Regions from separate parts of the Actinoplanes sp. NPDC023936 genome, predicted to be linked through region 3. Evidence: riboswitches for the same ligand, from Rfam matches in the RefSeq annotation. Region 3 holds a riboswitch; each other region holds the start of a gene.

Region 1 (7,384 bases), on a different contig from region 3:
ACAACGGCCGTCCGCGCCGGCACCGCCGCGCCGCCGCCCTGGCCGCGCTCGGCCGGGTCGAGGTGGGCCACCGGGCGTACGCGCTGCCCACCACGATGTCCGGCGGCGAACGGCAGCGGGTCGCGATCGCCCGGGCCCTGGTGAACGAGCCGGCGATCCTGCTCTGCGACGAGCCCACCGGCAACCTCGACTCGGCCACGTCGCTGCGGCTGCTCGGGCTCTTCGACGAGCTGCACGCGGCCGGTCTCACCATCGTGGTGATCACCCACGACGCCACGGTGGCCGAGCGGGCGCGGCGCGTGGTCCGGATCGTCGACGGCCGGATGGACGAGCTGCCGGCCGGAGCGGTGCGGTGAGGCTCCGCCGGCGCCGGGCCATTCCGGAACGATCCGTCTTCCGTCTCCCCGACCTGATCGCCGAGGCGGTCGCCGGCATCCTGCAACGGCCGGCCCGCTCCGTGCTCACCACCCTCGGCACGGTTCTCGGGGTGGGCGCCTTCGTCGCCGTCCTGGGCCTGACCTCGACCGCCACCGGCCAGATCGGCAAGCACTTCGACGCGCTCGCCGAGACCACCGTGACGGTGACCGACGCGGGGGAGAGCGGCGTCAGCTTCCCCGCCGACGCCGACCAGCGGATCAACCGGCTCAACGGGGTGGTGGCGTCCGGCGTCTACTGGAACGTGCCGCTGCGCCGCCCGGTGATCGGCTCGGCGCCCGACGTGCGGGCCGAGTCGCGGGGCAACGCCGCGGACCTTCCGGTGTACGCGGCGTCGGCCGGCGCACTCGCCGCGGCCAAGCCCGCCGTGCGTACCGGCCGGCTGTTCGACGCCTTCCACGACAAGCGCGGCGAACACGTCGTGGTGCTCGGCCCGGCCGCCGCCGGCCGGCTCAACATCCACCAGCTCAGCGGCCGTCCCGCGGTCTTCATCGACGGCCGCCCGTTCACCGTCGTCGGCATCATCTCGGACACCGAGCGCCTGCCCGAGCTGCTCCTCGGCATCGTGCTGCCTCGGGCCACCGCCGAGGATCTCTATCCGGCGCCCGACCCGGCCGTGAACCCGGCCAAGATGGTGATCGAGACGCGTCTCGGCGCGGCCCAACTGATCGCCCGGCAGGCGCCGGTCGCGCTGCGCCCGGACGGCGCCGGCCTGCTCCGGGCCGTGCCGCCGCCCGACCCGCGCAGCCTGCGCGACGATGTCGACACCGAACTGTCCGGGTTGTTCCTCGCGCTCGCCGGGATCTGCCTGGTGATCGGTGCGGTGAGCATCACCAACACCACCCTGGTCGCGGTGATGGAACGGGTCGGCGAGATCGGCCTGCGCCGGGCACTGGGTGCGCGGCCCCGGCACGTGGCCGGTCAGTTCCTCACCGAGTCGACAGTGCTGGGCGCGCTCGGCGGGCTGACCGGCACGGCGCTGGGAGTGGGCGTGGTCCTCGCGGTGGCGCTCGCGCGGGAGTGGACGGTCATCCTGGACCCGGCCACCGTGCTGCCCGCCCCGGTGATCGGCGCGCTGACCGGGATGCTGGCCGGGCTCTACCCGGCGCTGCGGGCCGCCCGCACCGAACCCTCCGAGGCGCTGCGCCGCTAGCGCCGCCCGCACCGAGCCGTTCCGGACGCGGCGCCGATTGAGCTGTCGGACGCGGCGCGGGGAGGCCCGGGAGGCGCCGGAGCGACCGTCGTCACCGGTGCTCGCGTTGACGCGTACCCCGCCGGTGAGAAAGAGTGACCGGCGAGCGGTAGCGGAGGAACCCGGTGCGAGTCCGGGACGGTCCCGCCACTGTGACCGGGGAGCGACCCGCACGTCCAGCCACGGCTTCGCCATGAGGCCGGAAGGCGCGGTGATCGCCGATCCGGGAGTCAGGAGACTCCGGCCGCTCGTTCGTGACTGACGTGCGGGCGTGGACACCCGCGCAGAAGGGACCCTCGTGACAACTCCCTACCCGTTCACGGCCGTCGTCGGCCTCGATGATCTGCGCCTGGCGCTGCTGCTGACAGCGGTCTCCCCGGCGGTTGGCGGTGTGCTGGTGCGCGGCGAGAAGGGCACCGCGAAAAGCACCGTCGTGCGTGCGCTGGCCGGTCTGCTGCCGGGCATCGAGACGGTACGCGGCTGCCGGTTCGCGTGTGACCCGGACGCCCCGGATCCGGGCTGCCCGGACGGCCCGCACCCGATCGGTGGCCCCGCCGACGCCCGCCCGGCCAGCCTGGTCGAGTTGCCGGTCGGCGCCACCGAGGACCGAGTGGTGGGCACGCTGGACCTGCAGCGGGCGCTCAGCGACGGCGTGAAGGCGTACGAGCCGGGTCTGCTCGCCGCCGCGCACCGGGGCGTGCTCTACGTCGACGAGGTGAACCTGCTCCCCGACCACCTGGTCGACCTGCTGCTGGACGCCGCCGCGATGGGCCGTGCGCACGTCGAGCGTGACGGTGTGTCGGTGAAGCACGCGGCACGTTTCCTGCTGGTCGGCACGATGAACCCGGAGGAGGGCGAGCCGCGCCCGCAGCTGGTGGACCGGTTCGGCCTGGTCGTCACGGTGGCGGCGCCCCGCGACGCGGTGCAGCGGGCCGAGGTGGTGCGCCGGCGGCTGGCCTACGAGGCGGACCCGGATGGGTTCGCCGCCCGGTTCGCCGAGGCCGAGCGCGAGGTCGCCGCCCGGATCGCCGCCGCCCGCGCGCAACTGCCCAGCGTCCGGCTGCCCGACACGGAGCTGGACCGGATCGCCCGGGTCTGTCTCGCCTACGGCGTGGACGGCATGCGCGCCGACATCGTGGTGGCCCGCAGCGCTGTCGCCCTGGCCGCCTGGCACGGCCGCGACCGGGTGACCGCCGACGACGTCCGCGACGCGGCCCGGCTGGCCCTGCCGCACCGGCGGCGGACCGACCCGCTCGATCCGCCCGGCACCGACGAGGAGAAGCTCGAGCAGGCCCTCGCCGAGGCCGAGCGCCAGGCGGCCGAGCAGGACCCCGGGCCAGCTGATCACGACGGTGACGATTCGGACGGTGACGACCCGGACGGCGACGGCCCGCCCGAGGGCGGCGGGGGTGGCGCACCGCAGGGCCCGCGTGACGGCGGCGGTCCCGGGAGCCCGGCCGGCGACGACCCGGGCGGCCCAGGGGACAACGGCGCCGGGCAGCAGGCGGCGAACGACGCGGGATCCGGCTCCGGGCCGGCGGCGGACCCCGCGGGGCAGGCCGCGGACGGCTCCGGGCAACCGGGGGAGACCGGCGCCGAACAGGCCGGCAAACCCGGTGTGGCGGCCAGTGCCGGGCCGGCCTATCGCACCAGGACACTGCGCATCTCGGCCCGTGGCGAGGGGGGCCACGCCGGACGGCGCTCCCCGGCCTACGCCCGGCGCGGCCGGGTCGTCGGCAGCCGGGCTCCGGTCGGCAAGCTCGCGGGCGCGCCGCACCTGCCGGCGACGCTGCGTGCCGCGCTGGACCGGACGGGCGCGGAGGCCGCGCTCCGCCCATCCTCCGATATTTCGGAAATATCCGGAATGTTGCGGCGGCGGGTTCGCGTGGCACCACGAGATCTGCGGGAATCGGTGCATGTGGGGCGGGAGGCCAACCTCGTGCTCTTCGTCGTGGACGCGTCCGGATCGATGGCGGCCCGGAAGCGGATGACACTGGTCAAGACGGCGGTGCTGTCGCTGCTGCGGGACGCCTACCAGCGGCGGGACCGGATCGGGATGATCACGTTCCGGGGTGCGGACGCCGAGGTGGTGTTGCCGCCGACGTCCAGTCATGAGGTCGGCGTGATGCGGCTGGCGGCGCTGCGGACCGGTGGGCGGACCCCGATCGCGGCCGGGCTGCGCGCCGCGGCGGCGACCATCGCCACCGAGCGGCGGCGTGACCCGCGCCGGCGGCCGTTGCTGGTGCTGGTCACGGACGGGCGGGCCACCAGCGGCCCGGACCCGCTGCGGCTCGCGCCGGCGCTGAACGGGGTGGCGACGGTGGTCGTCGACTGCGAGTCCGGTCCGATCCGGCTCGGTCTGGCCGGGCGGCTCGCCGCCGCGCTGAAGGCCGAGCTGATGCCGCTCGAGCGGTTGCAGGCATCGGTCCTGCCGGGCCCCGGAGCGGCGCCCGCTCCGGCGGACCGCGCCTACCGCCGGGCGGCCTGAACCCCACAGCGTGTGGAGTTGGGGCGCGTTCCGCACCCGAACTCAACACGCAGGCGGGGGAGCGGGACTGCGTGTGGAGTTGGGGCGCGTTCCGCACCCGAGTTCAACACGCAGGCGGGGGGCGGGACTGCGTGTGGAGTTGGGGCGCGTTCCGCACCCGAACTCAACACGCGGGCGGGGGGCGGGACTGCGTGTGGAGTTGGGGCGCGTTCCGCACCCGAACTCAACACGCGGGGGTGGGAGCGGGACCACTGACGGTGGGTGAGGGGAGCGAGCCGGCCCGCGCCGGGTCGCTGGGTTCTCGGTGACGGCTCGGGTTGGCGGGACGGCGTCACCCGTACAAGGAAAAGGGTGGGAAAATGCCTCAAGGGAAAGTCGCCGTGACTCCGGACGACGGGCTGACCACGCGGCAGCGGCGGCGGCAGGCGGTGTTCGCCGTGCACACCGGGGCGGGCAAGGGCAAGTCGACGGCGGCGTTCGGGATGGCGCTGCGGGCGTGGAGCGCGGGGTGGCCGATCGGCGTGTTCCAGTTCGTGAAGTCGCAGAAGTGGAAGGTCGGCGAGGAGTCCGCGCTGAAGGCCCTCGACGGCGTCAACGGCACGCCGGTGACCTGGCACAAGATGGGCGAGGGGTGGTCGTGGATCCAGCGCGCCGGTACCGAGCGTGACCACGCCGCCGAGGCCGCCGAGGGCTGGGCGCAGATCAAGCGGGACCTCGCCGCGGAGAGCTACAAGTTCTACGTGCTGGACGAGTTCACCTACCCGATGAAATGGGGCTGGGTGGACGTCGCCGAGGTCATCTCCGTCATCCGGGATCGTCCCGGCACGCAGCACATCGTGATCACCGGGCGGGACGCGCATCCCGACCTGATCGCGGCGGCCGACCTGGTCACCGAGATGACCAAGGTGAAGCATCCGATGGACGCGGGGCGCAAGGGACAGCAGGGGATCGAATGGTGAACCGGGTCGTGATCGCCGCGCCCGCGTCCGGGCACGGCAAGACGACAGTGGCGACCGGGCTCCTCGCGGCGTTCCGGCAGCGCGGTCTCCGGACAGCGCCGTTCAAGGTCGGGCCGGACTACATCGACCCGGGCTATCACGCTCTCGCGGCCGGGCGCCCCGGGCGCAACCTGGACCCGGTCCTGGTCGGCGAGGACATGATCGGGCCGCTGTTCGCGCACGGGTCGGCGGGGGCCGAGATCGCGATCGTGGAAGGGGTGATGGGCCTCTACGACGGCCGGACCGGCGCCGGCGAGACCGGCTCCACCGCCCAGGTCGCGGAGTTGCTGCAAGCCCCGGTGATCCTGGTCGTGGACGCCGCCGCGCAGGGCCGGTCGGTGGCCGCGCTGGTGCACGGCTTCCGCAGCTTCGGGACGGTCCGGCTGGCCGGGGTGATCCTCAACCGGGTCGGCTCGGACCGGCACGAGCAGATCCTGCGCGACGCGTGCGAGGAGGTCGGCACGCCGGTGCTCGGTGCGTTGCGCCGCGCCGAAGCGGTCGCCGCCCCGTCCCGGCACCTCGGGCTGATCCCCGCCGCCGAGCGCCGCGCGGAGGCCCTGGCCTCGGTCGACGCGCTCGCCACGCTGATCGCCGCCTCGGTCGATCTGGACGCGGTCGCGGCGGTCGCCCGGTCCGCGCCGCCGCTTGCGGTTTCCGCGTGGACCCCGATCTCTGAGGACCCGGTTCCGGGCCGTCCGATCGTCGCGGTCGCCGGTGGCCCGGCTTTCTCCTTCGGGTACGCGGAGACGACCGAACTGCTGACCGGAGCCGGAGCCGAGGTCGTGATCGTCGACCCGTTGCGGGACGAGTCCCTGCCGGCCGGGACGCGGGCCCTCGTGGTCGGCGGCGGGTTCCCGGAGGTGTACGCGGCCGAGCTGTCGGCGAACGCCCCGCTGCGCTCCTCGGTCGCCGCGCTGGCCGCCGCCGGCGGACCGATCGCTGCCGAGTGCGCGGGGCTGCTGTGGCTGTGCGACTCGCTGGACGGCAAGCCGATGTGCGGCGTGATCGAGGCCGAGGCGGCGATGACGCCGTCGCTGACCCTGGGATACCGCGACGCCGTCGCGCTGTCGGACAGCCCGCTCGCGGCGGCCGGGACCCGGGTCACCGGGCACGAGTTCCACCGGACCGTGGTGCATCCGCGGTCCGGGGTGCTGCTGTCGCCGGCCGGCGGGGCGGCGTGGGCGTGGCGGGGCGCGGACCCGGAGGGGTTCGCCGGTCCGGGGCTGCACGCGTCGTATCTGCATCTGCACTGGGCGGGGCATCGGGGGATCGCGGAGCGGCTGGTGCGGGCGGCGGCGTGATCGCCGTGGGGGTCGGCGCCCGGTCCGGGACCGGGCCCCACGAGTTGTCAGCCGCGGTGCGGTCGGTGCTCGACGCCGCCGGGATCCCGGGGGAGCGGGTCGCGGTGCTCGCCACCGTGCATCGGCGGGACGACGTGGTGCGGATCGTGGCGTCGTCCCATGGCTGGCGATTCGTCGCGTTCACGGTGCCGGAACTCGCCGAGGTGCCGGTGCCCACTCCGAGTGTGGCGGTTGCGGCAGCGATCGGGACGCCGGGAGTAGCGGAAGCGGCGGCGCTGCTGGCGGCCGGTCCGTCGAGCGTGCTGCTGGTGCCGAAACGCATCGTCGGAACGGCGACCGTGGCGATCGCCCGGTCATCCTGTGAGCCTGATGCCTGACGGTCGACGATGGTGACGCGACCTCAACGTTGATCGCGGAGGGTCGTGCCGACCGGTCGTCCGGGCAGCCATGGCGGCCCGGACGACCAATCAGCGGGGAGTCGAGATGAACCGCATCAGATCATCGGCGCTCCCGCCAGCCGGCTTCGATCAGCACCCGGCCGACGGCGGCCGACGCCGCATCGACAGCCTGCCGTGACGGGCTCACCGGTTCCTCCGGCCGCAGCCAATGCGAGACGAACAGCCCGGTCGGCCCGTCGAACGTCAGCGGCCTGGGGAAGAGCTTCGCCACTTCGCCGGGGAGGGAACCCAGCCGCCGGGATACATAGAAGTCCTCGGGGAACGATTCCTCGCCGCCGGCAAGGACCGATGGGACCACCGTCGGTAAAAGGTCCCAGCCCACGACCCCGTACGCGGGATCGAGTTGTTCGCAGAGCCCCTGGAACAGCACCGCCACCCGGCTGCGGAAGCGGGGGTCTTCGGCGCGGTCGTCGTCGTCCCATGCCAGCGGCGGTATGTCATAGAGGCCGGCGTGGAGCAGCACGGTGACCGGGTGGCCTCCGGCGGGATCGCCACGGTCGAAAGTCACCGCC
Region 2 (7,384 bases), on a different contig from region 3:
GTTATGGCGGGCCTGGTTCACTTCGAACGAAACCGCAGGAGGGCGCGCTCACACGGCGCTCAGCACCGCGTCGAGCGGCCGGGGCAGAGCGTTCCCGGCGACCGCCGCTTCGACGAGCAGTCGGGCATATCGCAGATTGCGCCGTGAGCTGCTGCGCACGAAGCGGTGCACTTGAGCTCGCGTGTCCTGTCCACGCCACGCGGGCTGCTTCTGGAACGAGTGGAAGGAACGGAGGTCTCCCTGAGACATGAAAAGCGCTGTGACACCCGAGACGCCGACCGCGCGGATGAGTTCATCTTCGAGGTCGTCGATGCAGACGTGGAACCCGAGGCCCTCCATCTCGGCGCGCGTCCGGGGTAAGCCCACGCCGGCCGCCTCCAGGCCGCGTCGGAAGATGTCCTCCTCGCGCACGTCGCACAGGCCGGCGAGGCGAGTCCTTGCCGCCAAGGGGAGCACGCCGGGGGAGCCGGTGGGGCTACCTGGCCGCGGGGCCATCGGGCCGGGCGGGTGTGGGGCATCCGGGCCGGGCGGGTGCGGGGCATCCGGGCCGGGCGGGTGCGGGGCATCCGGACTGGACAGAGCGGTCAGGGCGGACAGGCCGGACAGAGCCCGGCTGATCGCGTGCGCCCCACCGATTGGCACGATGACGACCTGCTCCGCCTCGAGATCTCGTCCACGGAGAGCCGCAGCGGTCTCCAGCGCGATCTGGTCGGTGAGGCCCTCGACGAGGAGCACGGCGGCAGCGGATCCGGCCTTCGCCATCGCCCGCGCCGTCGCCCGGATCGATGCGGCGTTGCCGGCCGCCGGGCGGCCATCGACAGTGTCCATGACCATGCCGCCCATCATCAGCGGTCGGCGAGCGGGCAGGCAAACGATTTCTGGTGAACGGCACGGCGGTCGAGGAGGTGGGTTGACGTCCGGGTTGATGATGGAGGGATGGGTGCTGGAAGCTGGGTAATCCTTGATGTGGGCGCTTTCGCCGCCACGGCGCTGACGGTCGCCGCGTGGCTGTTCGGAATGCAGGGTGTGGAGTTCGCGAGTTGGTTCGCCGCTGTCTCGGGTGTGCTGGTCGTGCTCGGCACCTTCCTCTTCTCGCACAGCACCGTGCCTCCGGAGGATCCGCCGCAGGTCGGCCCGCCGCCGAGCGGACCGAAGTGGGGTGCGATCACGCCGGGCGACCCGGAGCGGCCGGTGTCCGCGCCGCCCGCCCCGGCACACTAGACATCCGCAAACAGACCGACCTAGCGGTCGGATTGTGACCGCAATGTGCGGCACGATGAATCCATGACAGCCACATGGAAGATCGAGCTGATCCCCGTCCCCGTGACCGACGTCGACCGGGCCAAAGCGTTCTACGAGAGGCTGGGCTTCAACGTCGACCACGACCACAAAGTCAACGACAATCTCCGATTCGTCCAGCTCACACCGCCCGGTTCGGCCTGCTCCATCGTGATCGGTGACGGGATCACCGAGAAGGCGCCGGGCACCCAGGAGATCCAAGTAGTGGTGCCCGACGCCGAGGCCGCCCGCACCCAGCTGCTGGACGCCGGCATCAAGACCGGTGATGTGGACGTTCAGCCGTGGGGCACGTTCGTCTACTTCCAGGACCCGGACGGCAACAGCTGGTCCCTGCAAGCCATCGAGACCCGCCCCAACGGCTGACTCAGGCGTCCTTGACGAACACGATGCCGTCGACGTCGCCGAGATGCGACGGGTCGAGCGGGGCATACCCGAACCACGGGGACACCCGCGCGGCCCCAGGCGCCTCGGTCACTCGTCCGACGAATCGGCCGTCCGGAAGCGGGAGTGCGTAGAGCGAGCCTTCCACGGTGCCCGCAGGCGGCACACCCACGCCGTGTTCCCGGATCGTTCCCGCGGCACCGGCGAGGAACCCGTAATCCGTACCCAGGTGGACGCCGGCGATCGCGCCGGCGCTCCACCATTCCACCGGCTCGCCGCCCATCCGCATCGAGCTCTTGTGCCGCTGGAAGTGCGCGTTCTGGCCGTTCGCCAGCGTCGGGCCGTGGTCGGCGAGGGCGAGCAGGTTGGCGGCCATCATCGAGTCGCGTACACCGAGCATCCGCTCGATCCGGTTCGGTGAGGTGTCGGCCATCGCGTAGTGGTAGCGCAGCAGCCCGATGGCGGTCCGAGCGTACAGTCGCGCTCGTTCCAGATCGGCTCCCAGCTGCGGCGTCCATGCCTCGACCAGGCCCGCCATCTCGTCGGCGAGTACCCGCAGCCGGATGGCGTCGCCGGTCCGCCCGACGGACTGTGACGGGTCCATCATGGCGGCCGGGTTCGTCCACCGCTCGTCCTCGCCGAGCAGCTCGTCGAGCCTCTCCGCCGAGGCCGAGGCCGAGGCCGACGCGGACGACGCCCCCGACGACGCCGACGACGGAGAGGAGGACGACGGGAGGATTGAAGAGCAGGACGAGAGAAGACCCATCATCGCCGCCCGTGGGCTGGCCCCGGCGGTGATCTCCAGCGGCCCGTCGAAGCCCGCGAACCGGACCCGGGAGCCGGCGTCCCGGCCGGCGTTGTGCTCGCGCATCCACTGCACCAGCTCACGATTGCCCGCGAAGGCGCCCCACTCGTGGCTGAACCCGCGCTTCATCACATCGTCGAGCGAGCCGTCGCCCTCGGCGACGTACTCGTCCACGACCAGCCCCATCAGGCAGTCGCTCTCGATCGCGATGGTGCGGTACCCGTCCCGCTCGACGAGCGACCGGAACAGGTCGTTGCGCTGCCGGAGCAGAGGCTCCGAGCTGTGGGTGGGCTCGCCGATGGCGAGCAGCCGGGGCAGGCGCGCGAAAAGAACGTTGACGTCGGTCATACCCCTGAACCGTATCGTTGAACTCTCGGTTGAGACTTCGCTGATACCGTCGCCCCATGGCCGAACTGATCGATGCGACACCCGCGCTGGAAGCCGCCGCGCGGTTCGGTCCTTACTGCACATGGGAAACCCAGCACCGCACATGGGAAACCCAGCACCGCACATGGGAAACCCAGCACCGCGCACGGGAAACACGGCGCTGCACCTCCGAAACACAGCACCGCACGCCGGAAACCCAGCGCCCGATCGACGGAACCTGGCCGCTGACCGACCTGCAGGACCCCGGCGTCCTCGCCGATCGCGTCGACAGCGCCAGCCACCTGCTCGCCGCGATGGCCGGCCTCACCCCCGATGAGCTGCCGAAACGAGCGGTGGCGTCGACAGTCTTCCTGGGACTGGCGGCCCGCCTGGTCTCCCCGCCGCTGGCCGCCGCGGTGACCAGCGGCGCGGTCCCGATCCCGGATCCGGCCCGGATGCGCTGGCGACCCGTGGCGAGTGGGCCGATCCCGATCTTCTGCGACGGTCTGCCGGCCACCACCGATGACCTTGTCACAGCCCTCAACACGGTGATCGAGATCCTGGTCGAGCCGGTGCTGGACGTCTTCCGTACCCAATTTGTCTTGTCTCCCCGGGTCTTGTGGGGAAACGTGGCGTCCGCGTTGGGCGGCGCCGGCACCATGATGGCCGCGAACGGGGCGAATGCCACCGATCTGATCGCGGCGCTGCTGTCCCGGAAACCACTGATCGGGACGGCCGTCCTGCACCGCCCCGATCGTCACCACCGGAGAAAGCTGATCCGCAACAACTGCTGCCTCTACTACCGGATTCCCGGCGGCGGCACCTGCGGCGACTGCGTCCTGAACGTCAAACAGCGGCAGCGGCAGCCGGTTCCGGGGCGGTGACTCGCGGCGTCACCAGGGCGGCGAACGCCAGGCCGAGCACTGTCCACAGCACCGCCTGCACGCCGAGCGACGTGATCCGGAACTCCCAGAGCAGCGTCGCCGGGAACGACTCCGGCACCTCCTGGATGCCGGGCAGCAGCAGGTACGCCACGGACACCACCACGACGAACGCGAGCGTGGCGGCCACCGCACGGCGCCACTCCACGGTCTGCGTGCGGGCGGCGATCACCGCGGCCCAGACGGCGACCAGACCCAGCACCAGCACCGCCAGGTAACTCCAGGTCCGCTGGTTGATGGTGGCCGGGTCACCGACGGCGGGCGGGTTCGGCGGGTACTTCACCCACGGCACCAGCACGGCCCCGACCAGCGCGGATCCGGCCAGCACGAGCGCCACACGGCTGTCGGCGGCGATCCGGAACCGGCGGCGCAGCAGCGTGTAGGCGGTGGCGAGCAGCCCACCCATCGCGATGCCGTAGAGGGTGGTGGCGAGAACCAGGCCGGCTTTCTGCCCGTTGCGGCTGACCAGCGGTTCCTCAGCCGAAGCCGAAGCCGAAGCCGAAGCCGAAGCCGAAGTCGCGGCGGCGTCCGGAGAGGAGGCGGCCGCGGCGGCGTCCTCGATGGCGATCGCGGCATCGACGTGCGGCTCACCGAACGCGAAGGCGAAACCACCGGCCAGCAGCCCGGCGATCAGCCCGGCGAGCAGGCCCCGCAGGAGCAACGACACAAAACGGGGCTGAGCTGACATGAAAGATCGAACCTCCAACGGGATGACGCGTCCCGATCGTGGGGCTGCGGCGGGCGAGTTCCCTGACTCCCGGCCCATCGCTGGACCGGTCACAGTGGCGCGACCGCGCCGGACTCCCACCGGCTTCCCTCGCGTCGCCGCAGTTGGCACCCTCAACCTAGTGGTGCCCCGACCAGCGGCACAACTTCCCGTCACGCCCTCGGCAGGCGCACCCGCACGATCGTCCCGGCCGGCTCGTTGCCGTCCAGGCGGATGGTCCCGCCGTGCAGGTGCACGATCGTCCGGGCCAGGCTGAGCCCCAGCCCGCTGCCCGGAATCCCCTGGTGCCGCACGTTGCTGCCGCGGAAGAACCTGTCGAACACCCGCGCCCGTTCGTCGGCGGGCGTGCCGATCCCGCTGTCGGCGATGCTCAGCTCGGCGGTCTCCGCGCCGGCGGTCAGCGTGACGACGACGTGGCCGCCCGGCGGGCTGTACGTCGCCGCGTTCGACAGCAGGTCGGTGACCACCTGGCGCAGCCGCTCCGCGTCGCCGCGCACCGGGACAGCCGGCGGCACCCACAGGTCGATGTCGAGGGCCGTGTTCGCCCGGGCGGCCTCCACCGCGCCGGTGACCAGCGCGGCCAGGTCCAGTTCGGTGACACGCAGGCCGAGGTGCCCGGAATCCAGGCCGGCCAGGTCCAGCAACGTGTCGATGATCCGTTGCAGCTCGGCGCTGTTCCGGCTGATCGACTGGATCATCTGCTGTTGTTCGTCGTCCAGCCCGCCGGCCTCCTCGGCCAGCACACCGGCGTTCGTGGTGATCGAGGTGAGCGGGGTGCGCATCTCGTGGCCGACCAGGTCGATGAAGTCGTTCTGCGCCCGGCTGAGCTGCCGGGCCAGCTGCTCGGCGCGCCGCAGCGCCACGTAGACGCCGATCTGGGCCGCGACACCGTCGAGCAGCACGGTCAGCAGGTCCTCCTGGACCTCCGGGGTGCCGGCGTAACAGGTCAGCACGCCGAGCAGGGTGCCGCCGTCGCGGACCGGGACGGCCAGGACCGTACGGATGCCGCGCCGCAGGCAGATCTCGATGCGCGACCGTTCCGCGGGCTTCGGCACGTAGGCGGCGGTGTCCGCGATGTCCGGCACCCACAGCGGCTGCCCGGTCTCCCACACCCGGCCGGTGATCCCGTGCCCGTACGCCGGCACGTGCCCGAACAACCCGTCGTCGCTGTTCGCCCCGGTGGCGTCGTAGTGCCCGACCGAGCGCAGGTCACCCTCCGCCTCGTCGATCAGGAACAGCTCCGCGCAGGGCCAGCCCAGCGTCGTGACCACGGGTTCCAGGATCTCCGGCGCCACCTCCTCGGCCGACTCCGCGGTCCGCAGCACCGCCTCGACCCGGCGGTGGCAGTCCCGGAACTTCTCGGCCCGGCGCAGCGCGGTGACCTCGTGCGCCACCGACAACGCCCCGAGCCGCCGGCCTCCGGCGCCCAGGATCGGGTTCGCGGTGGCGGCGAAGGTGCGGATCCGGTGACCCGGTCGCACGGTGAGCACGTCGGAGGTGCCGACGTGCTCACCGCCGAGGGCCCGCATCAGCGGGGTCTGCTCCCAGCGCAGCGGCGTCAGGTCCGGTCGGCGCAGCATCCCGCCGACGACGCCGGCGAGGTGCTCCGGCAGCGGCGCGTGCGGCGACAGGCCGACCACCTCGCGCAGCGCCCGGTTCATCACCACGACCCGCCCGCGCTCGTCGGCGACGACCACCCCGACGGAGAGGGTGTCGAGCAGGACCGTGAGCAGGGCAGCGGCGTCGAGCTGGGCCGGGGCCACCGGCCGCACCAGCGACGCGATCTCGGTGAGAGTGTCCACCTGATCGTCGGTCCACTGACGTGGCACCACGTCGAAAACGGTCAGCGACCCCACCGGCCGGCCCTCGGCGTCGCGCACCGGCACGCCCGCGAACGCCCGTACCCCGTACTCGGTCACCAGCGGGTGCCCGCGCAGCTCGGGCGCGGAGCCGGTGATCATGTCTCCGGCGTGGACCGGCTGGTCGGCGCTGACGATGTACTTGCACACCGAGTACGACAGTGAGGCCTGCCCGGTGCCGGCGAGCGACAAGGGCATATCGTGCACGCCCGCGAAATGCTCCTCCTCCGCGCTGACGAGCGTCACCGCCGCCATCGGCGTGTTCAGCAGCCGGGCCGCGAGCCGGGCGACCCCGTCGGTCGGCATCGGCGAGACGGGCAGCAGTAATCGCGCCTGTTCCACCGCGGCCAGCCGCACCGGGTCGCGGAGCACCGCGTCGTTCTCCGTCACCATCGTCACTGTCCTGTTCGTCGGGCCTACCTATGCCCTTGGGCAACGACCGACCCCGCCGCGGACAACGTGGAAAAGCCACAAGTCGGATCTCCGACCGGAGATCCATCGCCGCGCCGCATACATTACCGATCAGTAGCGCGGATCCGGAGAAGTGCGTAAGTTCCCCCGGATGAGCAAGGGTGTCGTTCTGATCACCGGCGCGAGCGCCGGCCTGGGTGCGGAGATGGCGCGGCAGTTCGCCGCGCTCGGCTACGACCTCGCGCTGTGCGCGCGGCGCACGGAACCCCTGGAACGGTTGCGCGAGGCGATTCCCGAGCGCCACGTTTCGGTACGGGCATTGGACGTCACCGATGACGACGCCGTTTTCCGGGTCTTCGGCGAATTCGCCGCCGAGTTCGGCCGCATCGACCGGATCGTCGTGAACGCCGGGCTCGGCAAGGGCGCGCCGCTCGGCACCGGACGGTGGGACGCCAACCGGGAGACCGCGATGGTCAACTTCGTCGGGGCGCTCGCGCAGACCGAGGCCGCCCTGCGGATCTTCCGGGAGCAGGGGCGGGGTCACCTGGTGCTGATCTCGTCGATGTCCGCGCTGCGCGGCATGCGCAAGTCGATG
Region 3 (7,384 bases):
CCGACGATCTCGCCGTCGACGTAGCCGACAGCGGCCTCGAAGCCGGGCGCCTCGGCGGTCCAGCGCAGCCGGTCCTCCAGCGACGGGTCGCTGTGATCGACCAGGTGCAGGTCGGCGGCGTGCACGCGTCGATAGACGTCCGCCAGCGCCTCCAGGTCGACGCGGTCGGTGATTTCCACGGCGCTCTTGACGCCGTCCACTTCCAGAGACATGAAAGCCTTCCCAGATAAGGTAAGGCTCACCTAATCAAAAACGATCTGCACAGGCAACCCACAGGTAACTTAGTCCGGGGAGCGCACAGTCAGCCGGCGACATCCTCGGGCGCGCGCATCCGCCAGGCGTCGGTGATCAGCTCCTCGAGGCGGTCCACCGAGACCTCGGGAAGACGCAGCATCACCAGCGGCAGGCCGTCGTAGCCGGGTGTCGTGAAGAACAGCGCCGGCTCGCCGAGCAGCAGGGCCTGCTTCTCCGCCTCGTCGCCGACGAAGAGAACCGCCACGTCGGTGCGGATCCGGCGCGGCTTTCCGGGCACACGTTCCGGGTACGACCAGACGAAACCCTTGTTGCCCACCCGGAAGTCGAAGCCGTCACTGTCGATCTCGACGACCTCCGGCAGCGCCAGCGCGAGGCGGCGCACATCGTCCGCGTCTGCCACTGATGATCCCCCTCACACAGCACCTTGCGTGGCTCACATCTTGCCGTCCGCCACTTCAGCAACTAATCTCCGATCCAATAAATAGGAAATGCAGGCTCGGTCGGCGATACAGCCGAAGGTAGGCAGTGCAGCCAACCCGCAGGGGCACGTATCCACCCCATCCACCACTGGCGGTAGAGACATGCGGAAACTTCTCCTCCTGGCGCTCGTCGGCCTGGGCGCTCAGCTCGTCGACGGCTCCCTCGGCATGGCGTACGGCGTCACGTCCACGACGCTGCTGCTCGCGATCGGAACCAACCCGGCCGCCGCCTCGGCCACCGTGCACCTAGCCGAGATCGGCACCACGCTGGTCTCCGGCTTCTCGCACTGGAAGTTCGGGAACGTCGACTGGAAGGTCGTTTTTCGGATCGGTGTGCCGGGCGCCGTCGGCGCGTTCGCCGGCGCGACGCTCCTCTCCAACCTGTCGACCGAGACCGCGGCGCCGCTCATGGCGATCATCCTGCTGGTGCTGGGCCTCTACGTGTTCCTGCGCTTCACCTTCCAGGGGCTGCCCAAGGGCCACCTCGGCAAGCCGCTGCGCAAGCGGTTCCTCGCCCCGCTGGGCCTGGTGGGCGGGTTCGTCGACGCGACAGGTGGCGGCGGCTGGGGCCCGGTCGGCACCCCGGCGATCCTGGCGAGCGGCCGCCTCGAGCCGCGCAAGACGATCGGCTCGATCGACACCAGCGAGTTCCTCATCGCGGTCGCCGCGAGCCTCGGCTTCCTCTGGGGCCTCAGCGACGAGAACATCGACTACGGCTGGGTCGGCGCGCTGCTCATCGGTGGCATGATCGCCGCGCCGATCGCCGCCTGGCTGGTCCGGCACATCCCGCCGAGGGTGCTCGGCGCCGCGGTCGGCGGTGTGATCATCCTGACCAACACCCGGTCCCTGCTGCGCAGCGACTGGATCGACGCGTCCGACCCGGTCCGCTACTCGATCTACGCCGTGATCTACCTGGCCTGGGCCGCGGCCCTGGTCTACGCGATCAACCAGTACCGCAGCCACAAGGCGGAGGACGAGCGGATCCTCGCCGAGGCGGAGGCCGCCGCAGCCGCCGGCGAGACCCCTGACGAGAAGGCCTCGGCCCGGGCCTGATCCATCGACGGCGAACGCCCCGGGAGCTGATCTCCCGGGGCGTTTTCCGTGGCCGTAAGCCCTAGAAGTCGTCGTCGAAGCTGACGGTGCCGGTCACGCCCACCTGGTACGCCGAGACGCGCCGCTCGAAGAAGTTGGACAGCTCCTGGACGTCCTGCAGCTCCATGAAGGCGAACGGGTTTCCGCTGCCGTAGACCGGCGCGATGCCGAGCGCGGCGAGCCGCCGGTCCGCCACGTGCTGCAGGTACTCCCGCATGTCACCCAGCGACATCCCGCTGACGCCCTGTTCGAGCAGGTCGGCGGCGAACTGGACCTCGCACTCCACGGCCTCGGCCAGCATGTCGCGGACCTGCTGCTCCATCTCCGCGTCGAACAGGTCCGGCTCCTCGGCACGCACCTGGTCGACCACGTCGAACGCGAACGCCATGTGCATGCTCTCGTCGCGGAACACCCAGTTGGTGCCGGACGCCAGCCCCTGCAGCAGACCACGGGAGCGCAGGAAGTAGACGTACGCGAACGCGCCGTAGAAGAACAGCCCCTCGATGCAGGCGGCGAAGCAGATCACGTTGAGCAGGAACGCCCGACGATCCGCCTTCGTCCGCAGCTCGCGCAGCTCGAAGACCGAGTCGATCCACCGGAAGCAGAATTCGGCCTTGCGCGCGATCGACGGAATGTTGTCGACGGCCGCGAACGCCGCCGCCCGCTCGTCCGGATCGGGCACGTAGGTGTCCAGCAGATTCAGATAGAACTGGACGTGTACGGCCTCCTCGAACAGCTGCCGGGACAGGTAGAGCCGGCCCTCCGGCGAATTGACGTGCTGGTAGAGGTTGAGCACCAGATTGTTCGCGACGATCGTGTCGCCGGTGGCGAAGAACGCGACGAGCCGGGAGACCAGGTGCTGTTCGGCGGGCGTCAGCTTGGCCAGGTCGGCGAGGTCGGAGTGCAGGTCGACCTCCTCGACGGTCCAGGTGTTCTTGATGGCGTCCTTGAAACGGTCGAAGAAGTGCGGGTACTTCATCGGCCGCAGGGTCAGGTCCATTCCGGGGTCGAGCAGCATTACTGGCAGGCCTCACACGATTCGGGGTTCTCCAGGGAGCAGGCTTCGGCGGGCGTGAGCGCCGGGATGACGCTCGGTGCCACCGAGACGGTCGCCTGCTGAATGCGGGTCGCGGGGCGCGACCGCAGGTAGTACGAGGTCTTCAGGCCGGATTTCCAGGCGTACAGGTACATCGACGAGACCTTGCCGATGGTGGGCGCGGCCATGAAGAGGTTCAGCGACTGGGACTGGTCGATGTACGGCGCCCGGGCCGCGGCCAGGTCGATCAGCGCGCGTTGCGGCAGTTCCCACGCGGTGCGGAACAGTTCCCGCACGTCGGCGGGGAGCTCGGCGATGCCCTGCACCGAGCCTTCGGCGCGTTTGATCGCCTCTCGAATCGGGCCGGTCCACAGATTGCGGGACTTCAATTCCCGTACCAGATAGGTGTTGATCTGAAGGAATTCGCCCGACATCGTCTCGCGCTTGAAGAGGTTGCTGACCTGCGGTTCGATGCACTCGTAGCAGCCCGCGATCGAGGCGATGGTCGCGGTCGGAGCGATCGCGATCAGTAGCGAGTTCCGCAGACCGTGCTCGGCGATCCGCTCCTTCACGGCGGTCCAGCGCGACGTCTGCGACACCGTGGCGCCCCACAGATCCGGGTGCAGATCGCCCTTGGCCGCGCGGGTCTCCGGGTACGCGGGATGCGGGCCGAATCGCTCCGCGAGAGCGGCCGACGATTCCAGCGCGGTCAGGAAGATCTCCTCCTGCACGCGTGTCGACAATTCCCGCGCCTCGGCCGAGTCGAACGGCAGCCGCAGCGTGAAGAACGCGTCCTGCAATCCCATCAGGCCCAGCCCGACCGGCCGCCAGCGCGGATTCGACGCGGCGGCCTGCTGCGCCGGGTAATAGTTGATGTCGATGACCCGGTCCAGGAAGACCACGGCCGTCCGCACCGTTTCCCGCAGCTTCTCCCAGTCCACCCCGTCCGCTGTGACGTGCGCGCCCAGATTGACCGAGCCGAGATTGCAGACCGCTGTCTCGTCGTCGTTGTTCACCTCGAGGATCTCGGTGCACAGGTTGGACAGGTGAATGACGTTGCCCGGCGCGCCGGTCTGATTGGACAGCCGGTTGGACGGATCCTTGAACGTCATCCAGCCGTTTCCGGTCTGCGCCAGGGTGCGCATCATCCGCCCGTACAGATCGCGGGCCTTGACGGTTTTGACGGCGTTCTTCTCGGCCGCCTGGTAGGCCTCGGTGAACTCGTCGCCGAACAGGTCCGGCAGCATCGGCGCGTCCGAGGGGTCGATCAGCGACCAGTCCTCGTCGGCCTCGACGCGGCGCATGAATTCGTCCGGGATCCAGTTCGCCAGGTTCAGATTGTGGGTGCGCCGGGACTCCTCGCCGGTGTTGTCCCGCAATTCCAGGAATTCCTCGATGTCCGGGTGCCACGGCTCCAGATAGACGCAGGCCGCGCCCTTGCGCCGGCCGCCCTGATTGACCGCCGCGACGCCCGCGTCGAGCGTCTTCAGGAACGGGACGATACCGTTCGACTTGCCGTTCGTGCCCCGGATGAGCGCGCCGCGGCCACGGACCCGCGACCAGGAGATGCCGATGCCGCCGGAGAACTTGGAGAGTTTCGCGACCTGGTGGTACCGCTCGTAGATCGAGTCCAGCTCGTCCTTCGGCGAGTCGACGAGGAAGCAGCTCGACATCTGAGTGTGCCGGGTGCCCGAGTTGAACAGCGTCGGTGAGCTGGGAAGATAGGCGAGGCTGGACATCAGGCGGTAGAAACCGATCGCCTCGTCGGCGGTCTGCGAGAGGCCGCAGGCGACGCGGAGCAGCCAGTGCTGCGGTGTCTCGATGACCGTCCGCTTGGTGGGGTGCCGCAGCAGGTAACGGTCGGCCACGGTGCGCAGCCCGAAATACTCGAAGCGCAGGTTGTTCGCGTCATCGATCGCCCGGTCGAGGTTTGTCGCATTGTCCGCGACGAATGTCGCTGTCTCGTCGCTGATCAGACCCTGCTGGTGCCCCAGCCTGATCGATTCGCTGAAGCTGGTGACGCCTTCCTCGCCGACCTCCTGCTCGACGAACGCGGCGAGCAGCCGGGCGGCGAGCCGGGAGTACTGCGGCTCCTCGCTGATCAGTTCGGCGGCCGTCTGGATCGACAGCTTGTCCAGCTCAGCGGTGGTGGCGCCGTCGTAGAGCCCGCTGATGGTCTTGGTGGCGACCCGCAGCGGGTCGACCTCGTCCAGGTCGGCGACCCAGCGCTCGACCGCCTTGACGATCTTGTTGACGTCGACCGGCTCGGTCTCGCCGTTGCGCTTGCGGACCTGCATCGTGTGCCGTCGTTGCTCGGTGTGCATTGCTCTCTCCTCGCGAGCCCATGGTCTCGGGGCACGGGGAGACGCCACCGGGCACGCGTGGCGGCCGGCTTTCGGCGTCGGTCGTCCCACGCGACCTTCGACCGCCGCACGCCAGGTGGCATGCGGCGCGCTGGCAGGTCTTCGGACTCGCGGGCGTGATCCTTTTCAAGATCGCCTAATGGCCGTCGCTTCCCAGACCTCGCGGTCCAGTGCTTCGTTGACGGCGGTCGTTCCCACTAACCGCTGCGGGGCAGTTCCGGACTTCCACCGGATTCCCTCTTGCCTCGGCGTCCGCTCGCGCGGGGCCGAACCAGCTGCGGGAGACACCATATCTGGGCGGGCGTTCGTTCGCGCAACCCAACATGCTGTGTCAGTGATCTTCAGTACCCGGAGGCGCCATGATCCGCAGCGCGTTCGCATCGAGGGCGATCCGCAGCGGCGTCTGCCCGCAGGGCTCACCGTCCACCTCGACCGCCGCCGGCCGATCCGTCTCCAGCCACAGCTCGCCGACCGCGAGAAAAGGACGTTCATGGAGGGTACGGCGGTGGCCCGTCAACGCGTTGCGGGCCGTCTCGCGCAGCAGCTCACGGCGGGTCGCGCCGCCCACCGGGTAGGCCACCAGCAGCCGGTCGTCGGCGTGCGCGTCAGCGGTGATCGGCCGGCCGGCGTGGAAACCACCGTTCGCCACGTACACCTGGTGGGTGGCGAAGACGATCTCCCGCCCGCCGGCGCGAACCGTCGCCCGCAGTGGTCTGTGCTTTCTCAACAGGCCCAGCGCGGTGATCGGGTACGCGAACCGCCCGATCGCCCTCTTGAGCCGGCTCGGCGCGTTGATCATCACCTCGGCGGAGAGGCCGACGCCGACATGATTGGTGAACGGCATGTCACCGGCGATCCCGAGGTCCACATCGATCACCGCGCCCTCGGTCATCGTCGCGACGGCCGTGTCCAGGTCCGGCGGGATGCCGACGGTCCGCGCGAAGTTGTTGGTGGTGCCGAGCGGCAGCAGCCCGAGCGCCATGTCCCGGTGCGCCAGCATCCGCCCCGCCGTGCTGATCGTCCCGTCGCCGCCACCGGCCACGAGCAGGTCCGGGCCGAGGTCGATCGCCTGCTGAAGGCTCCGCTCCAGATCGCCCTCGACGCCGTAGGATCCGAGCAGCTTGAACCCGGCCGCCTGCAGCCGGGCGTGCGCGTCATCGTAGAACTGCCGCCCCCGCCGCGACCGCGCGTTGACCACGAGCGCGGCGCGCCGCTCGCTCCGGATGTCGTCGGTCAGCTGCTGCTTCGTCCGCACCGCCCGACCCTATCCGGCGCCCGTCCCGGAAGCGTCGCGGGTGACCTTGGACAGTCCCCAGGCCGCGATCGTTGCCGCTGCCGTCGCCGTGCCCGTTGCCGTGGCCATGGCCGTTGCCGTGCCCGTTGCCGTGGCCGTGCCCGTGGCCGTGGCCGTCGCTGCGCTGCGCTGCCGCCGAGCCGTAGCGCAGGCAGGTCATCAAGGCCGGTGACCTGATTGAGCTACGGCCGGGTGGTGCGAGCCGTAGTTGAGCGTGGCTATTCGGGTGTGGTGGCCTGCGCCAGCTACGGCTGGGTGGTTCGAGCCGTAGGTGAGCGCGGTTATCCGGTGTGATGACCTGCGCCAGCTACGGCCCGGTCTTGCTTTCAGCCGGCGCGCTCCGGGCCGGCTGGTCCGGCTGGTCCGGCTGGTCCGGCTGGTGCACAGTGCTGTGTCGGGGAGCGGATAACTACTGGTCATCGGTGGTGACGGCCGGGGAGAATGGCCCGGTGGGGATCCGGGTGGGGGTGCTGGGACCGGTCGAGTTGACCCGTGACGGTGTCCCAATCCCGCTCACCGGAATGCCGCAGCGCGTCCTGCTCGCCCGTCTCGCGCTCGCCGGCGGCCGCCCGGTTTCGGTCGCCGAGCTGATCGACGCGCTCTGGGAGGGTGAGCCGCCGGACAACGCGCTCGGCAATCTGCACAGCTATGTGTCCCGGCTCCGGCGGCACACCGGTGGTGACGTGATCCGCCGCGAGTCGGGCGGCTACCGGCTCGCGCTGACAAGCGACGACCACGCCGGGGACGGCGACGGGTTGGACGTCGACCGGGTTGAGCGGCTGATCGCCCGGGCCCGTCACCAGCCCGCCGACCTGGCCGCCGCCACGCTCGCCGCGGCGCTCGACGTGTGGCGGGGGGATCCGCT

Evidence for each region. A riboswitch is a leader RNA that binds a small molecule or an ion and turns the genes downstream of it on or off. The one in region 3 is predicted to bind cobalamin.
Region 1: linked by a shared signal. The riboswitch ahead of AB0F72_RS05365 (VWA domain-containing protein) and the one ahead of AB0F72_RS39370 (ribonucleoside-diphosphate reductase subunit alpha) in region 3 are both predicted to bind cobalamin.
Region 2: linked by a shared signal. The riboswitch ahead of AB0F72_RS20315 (CbtA family protein) and the one ahead of AB0F72_RS39370 (ribonucleoside-diphosphate reductase subunit alpha) in region 3 are both predicted to bind cobalamin.

The regions. Positions count from the first base shown of each region.
Region 1 is NZ_JBEZZR010000003.1:173,715-181,098, reverse strand. It holds gene AB0F72_RS05375 (ABC transporter ATP-binding protein) at 1-356, shown strand, start outside; gene AB0F72_RS05370 (ABC transporter permease) at 353-1,588, shown strand; cobalamin riboswitch at 1,743-1,868, shown strand; gene AB0F72_RS05365 (VWA domain-containing protein) at 1,926-4,115, shown strand; gene cobO (cob(I)yrinic acid a,c-diamide adenosyltransferase) at 4,475-5,074, shown strand; gene AB0F72_RS05355 (cobyrinate a,c-diamide synthase) at 5,068-6,414, shown strand; gene AB0F72_RS05350 (cobalamin biosynthesis protein) at 6,411-6,791, shown strand; gene AB0F72_RS05345 (hypothetical protein) at 6,913-7,384, opposite strand, start outside.
Region 2 is NZ_JBEZZR010000014.1:123,560-130,943, reverse strand. It holds gene AB0F72_RS20340 (TOPRIM nucleotidyl transferase/hydrolase domain-containing protein) at 49-828, opposite strand; gene AB0F72_RS20335 (hypothetical protein) at 937-1,221, shown strand; gene AB0F72_RS20330 (VOC family protein) at 1,285-1,662, shown strand; gene AB0F72_RS20325 (erythromycin esterase family protein) at 1,664-2,833, opposite strand; gene AB0F72_RS20320 ((2Fe-2S)-binding protein) at 2,890-3,735, shown strand; gene AB0F72_RS20315 (CbtA family protein) at 3,698-4,459, opposite strand; cobalamin riboswitch at 4,515-4,649, opposite strand; gene AB0F72_RS20310 (GAF domain-containing protein) at 4,672-6,771, opposite strand; gene AB0F72_RS20305 (SDR family oxidoreductase) at 6,941-7,384, shown strand, end outside.
Region 3 is NZ_JBEZZR010000056.1:33,418-40,801, reverse strand. It holds gene AB0F72_RS39390 (GNAT family N-acetyltransferase) at 1-212, opposite strand, end outside; gene AB0F72_RS39385 (MmcQ/YjbR family DNA-binding protein) at 302-655, opposite strand; gene AB0F72_RS39380 (sulfite exporter TauE/SafE family protein) at 837-1,787, shown strand; gene AB0F72_RS39375 (ribonucleotide-diphosphate reductase subunit beta) at 1,849-2,844, opposite strand; gene AB0F72_RS39370 (ribonucleoside-diphosphate reductase subunit alpha) at 2,844-5,186, opposite strand; cobalamin riboswitch at 5,301-5,516, opposite strand; gene AB0F72_RS39365 (diacylglycerol kinase family protein) at 5,557-6,480, opposite strand; gene AB0F72_RS39360 (BTAD domain-containing putative transcriptional regulator) at 6,969-7,384, shown strand, end outside.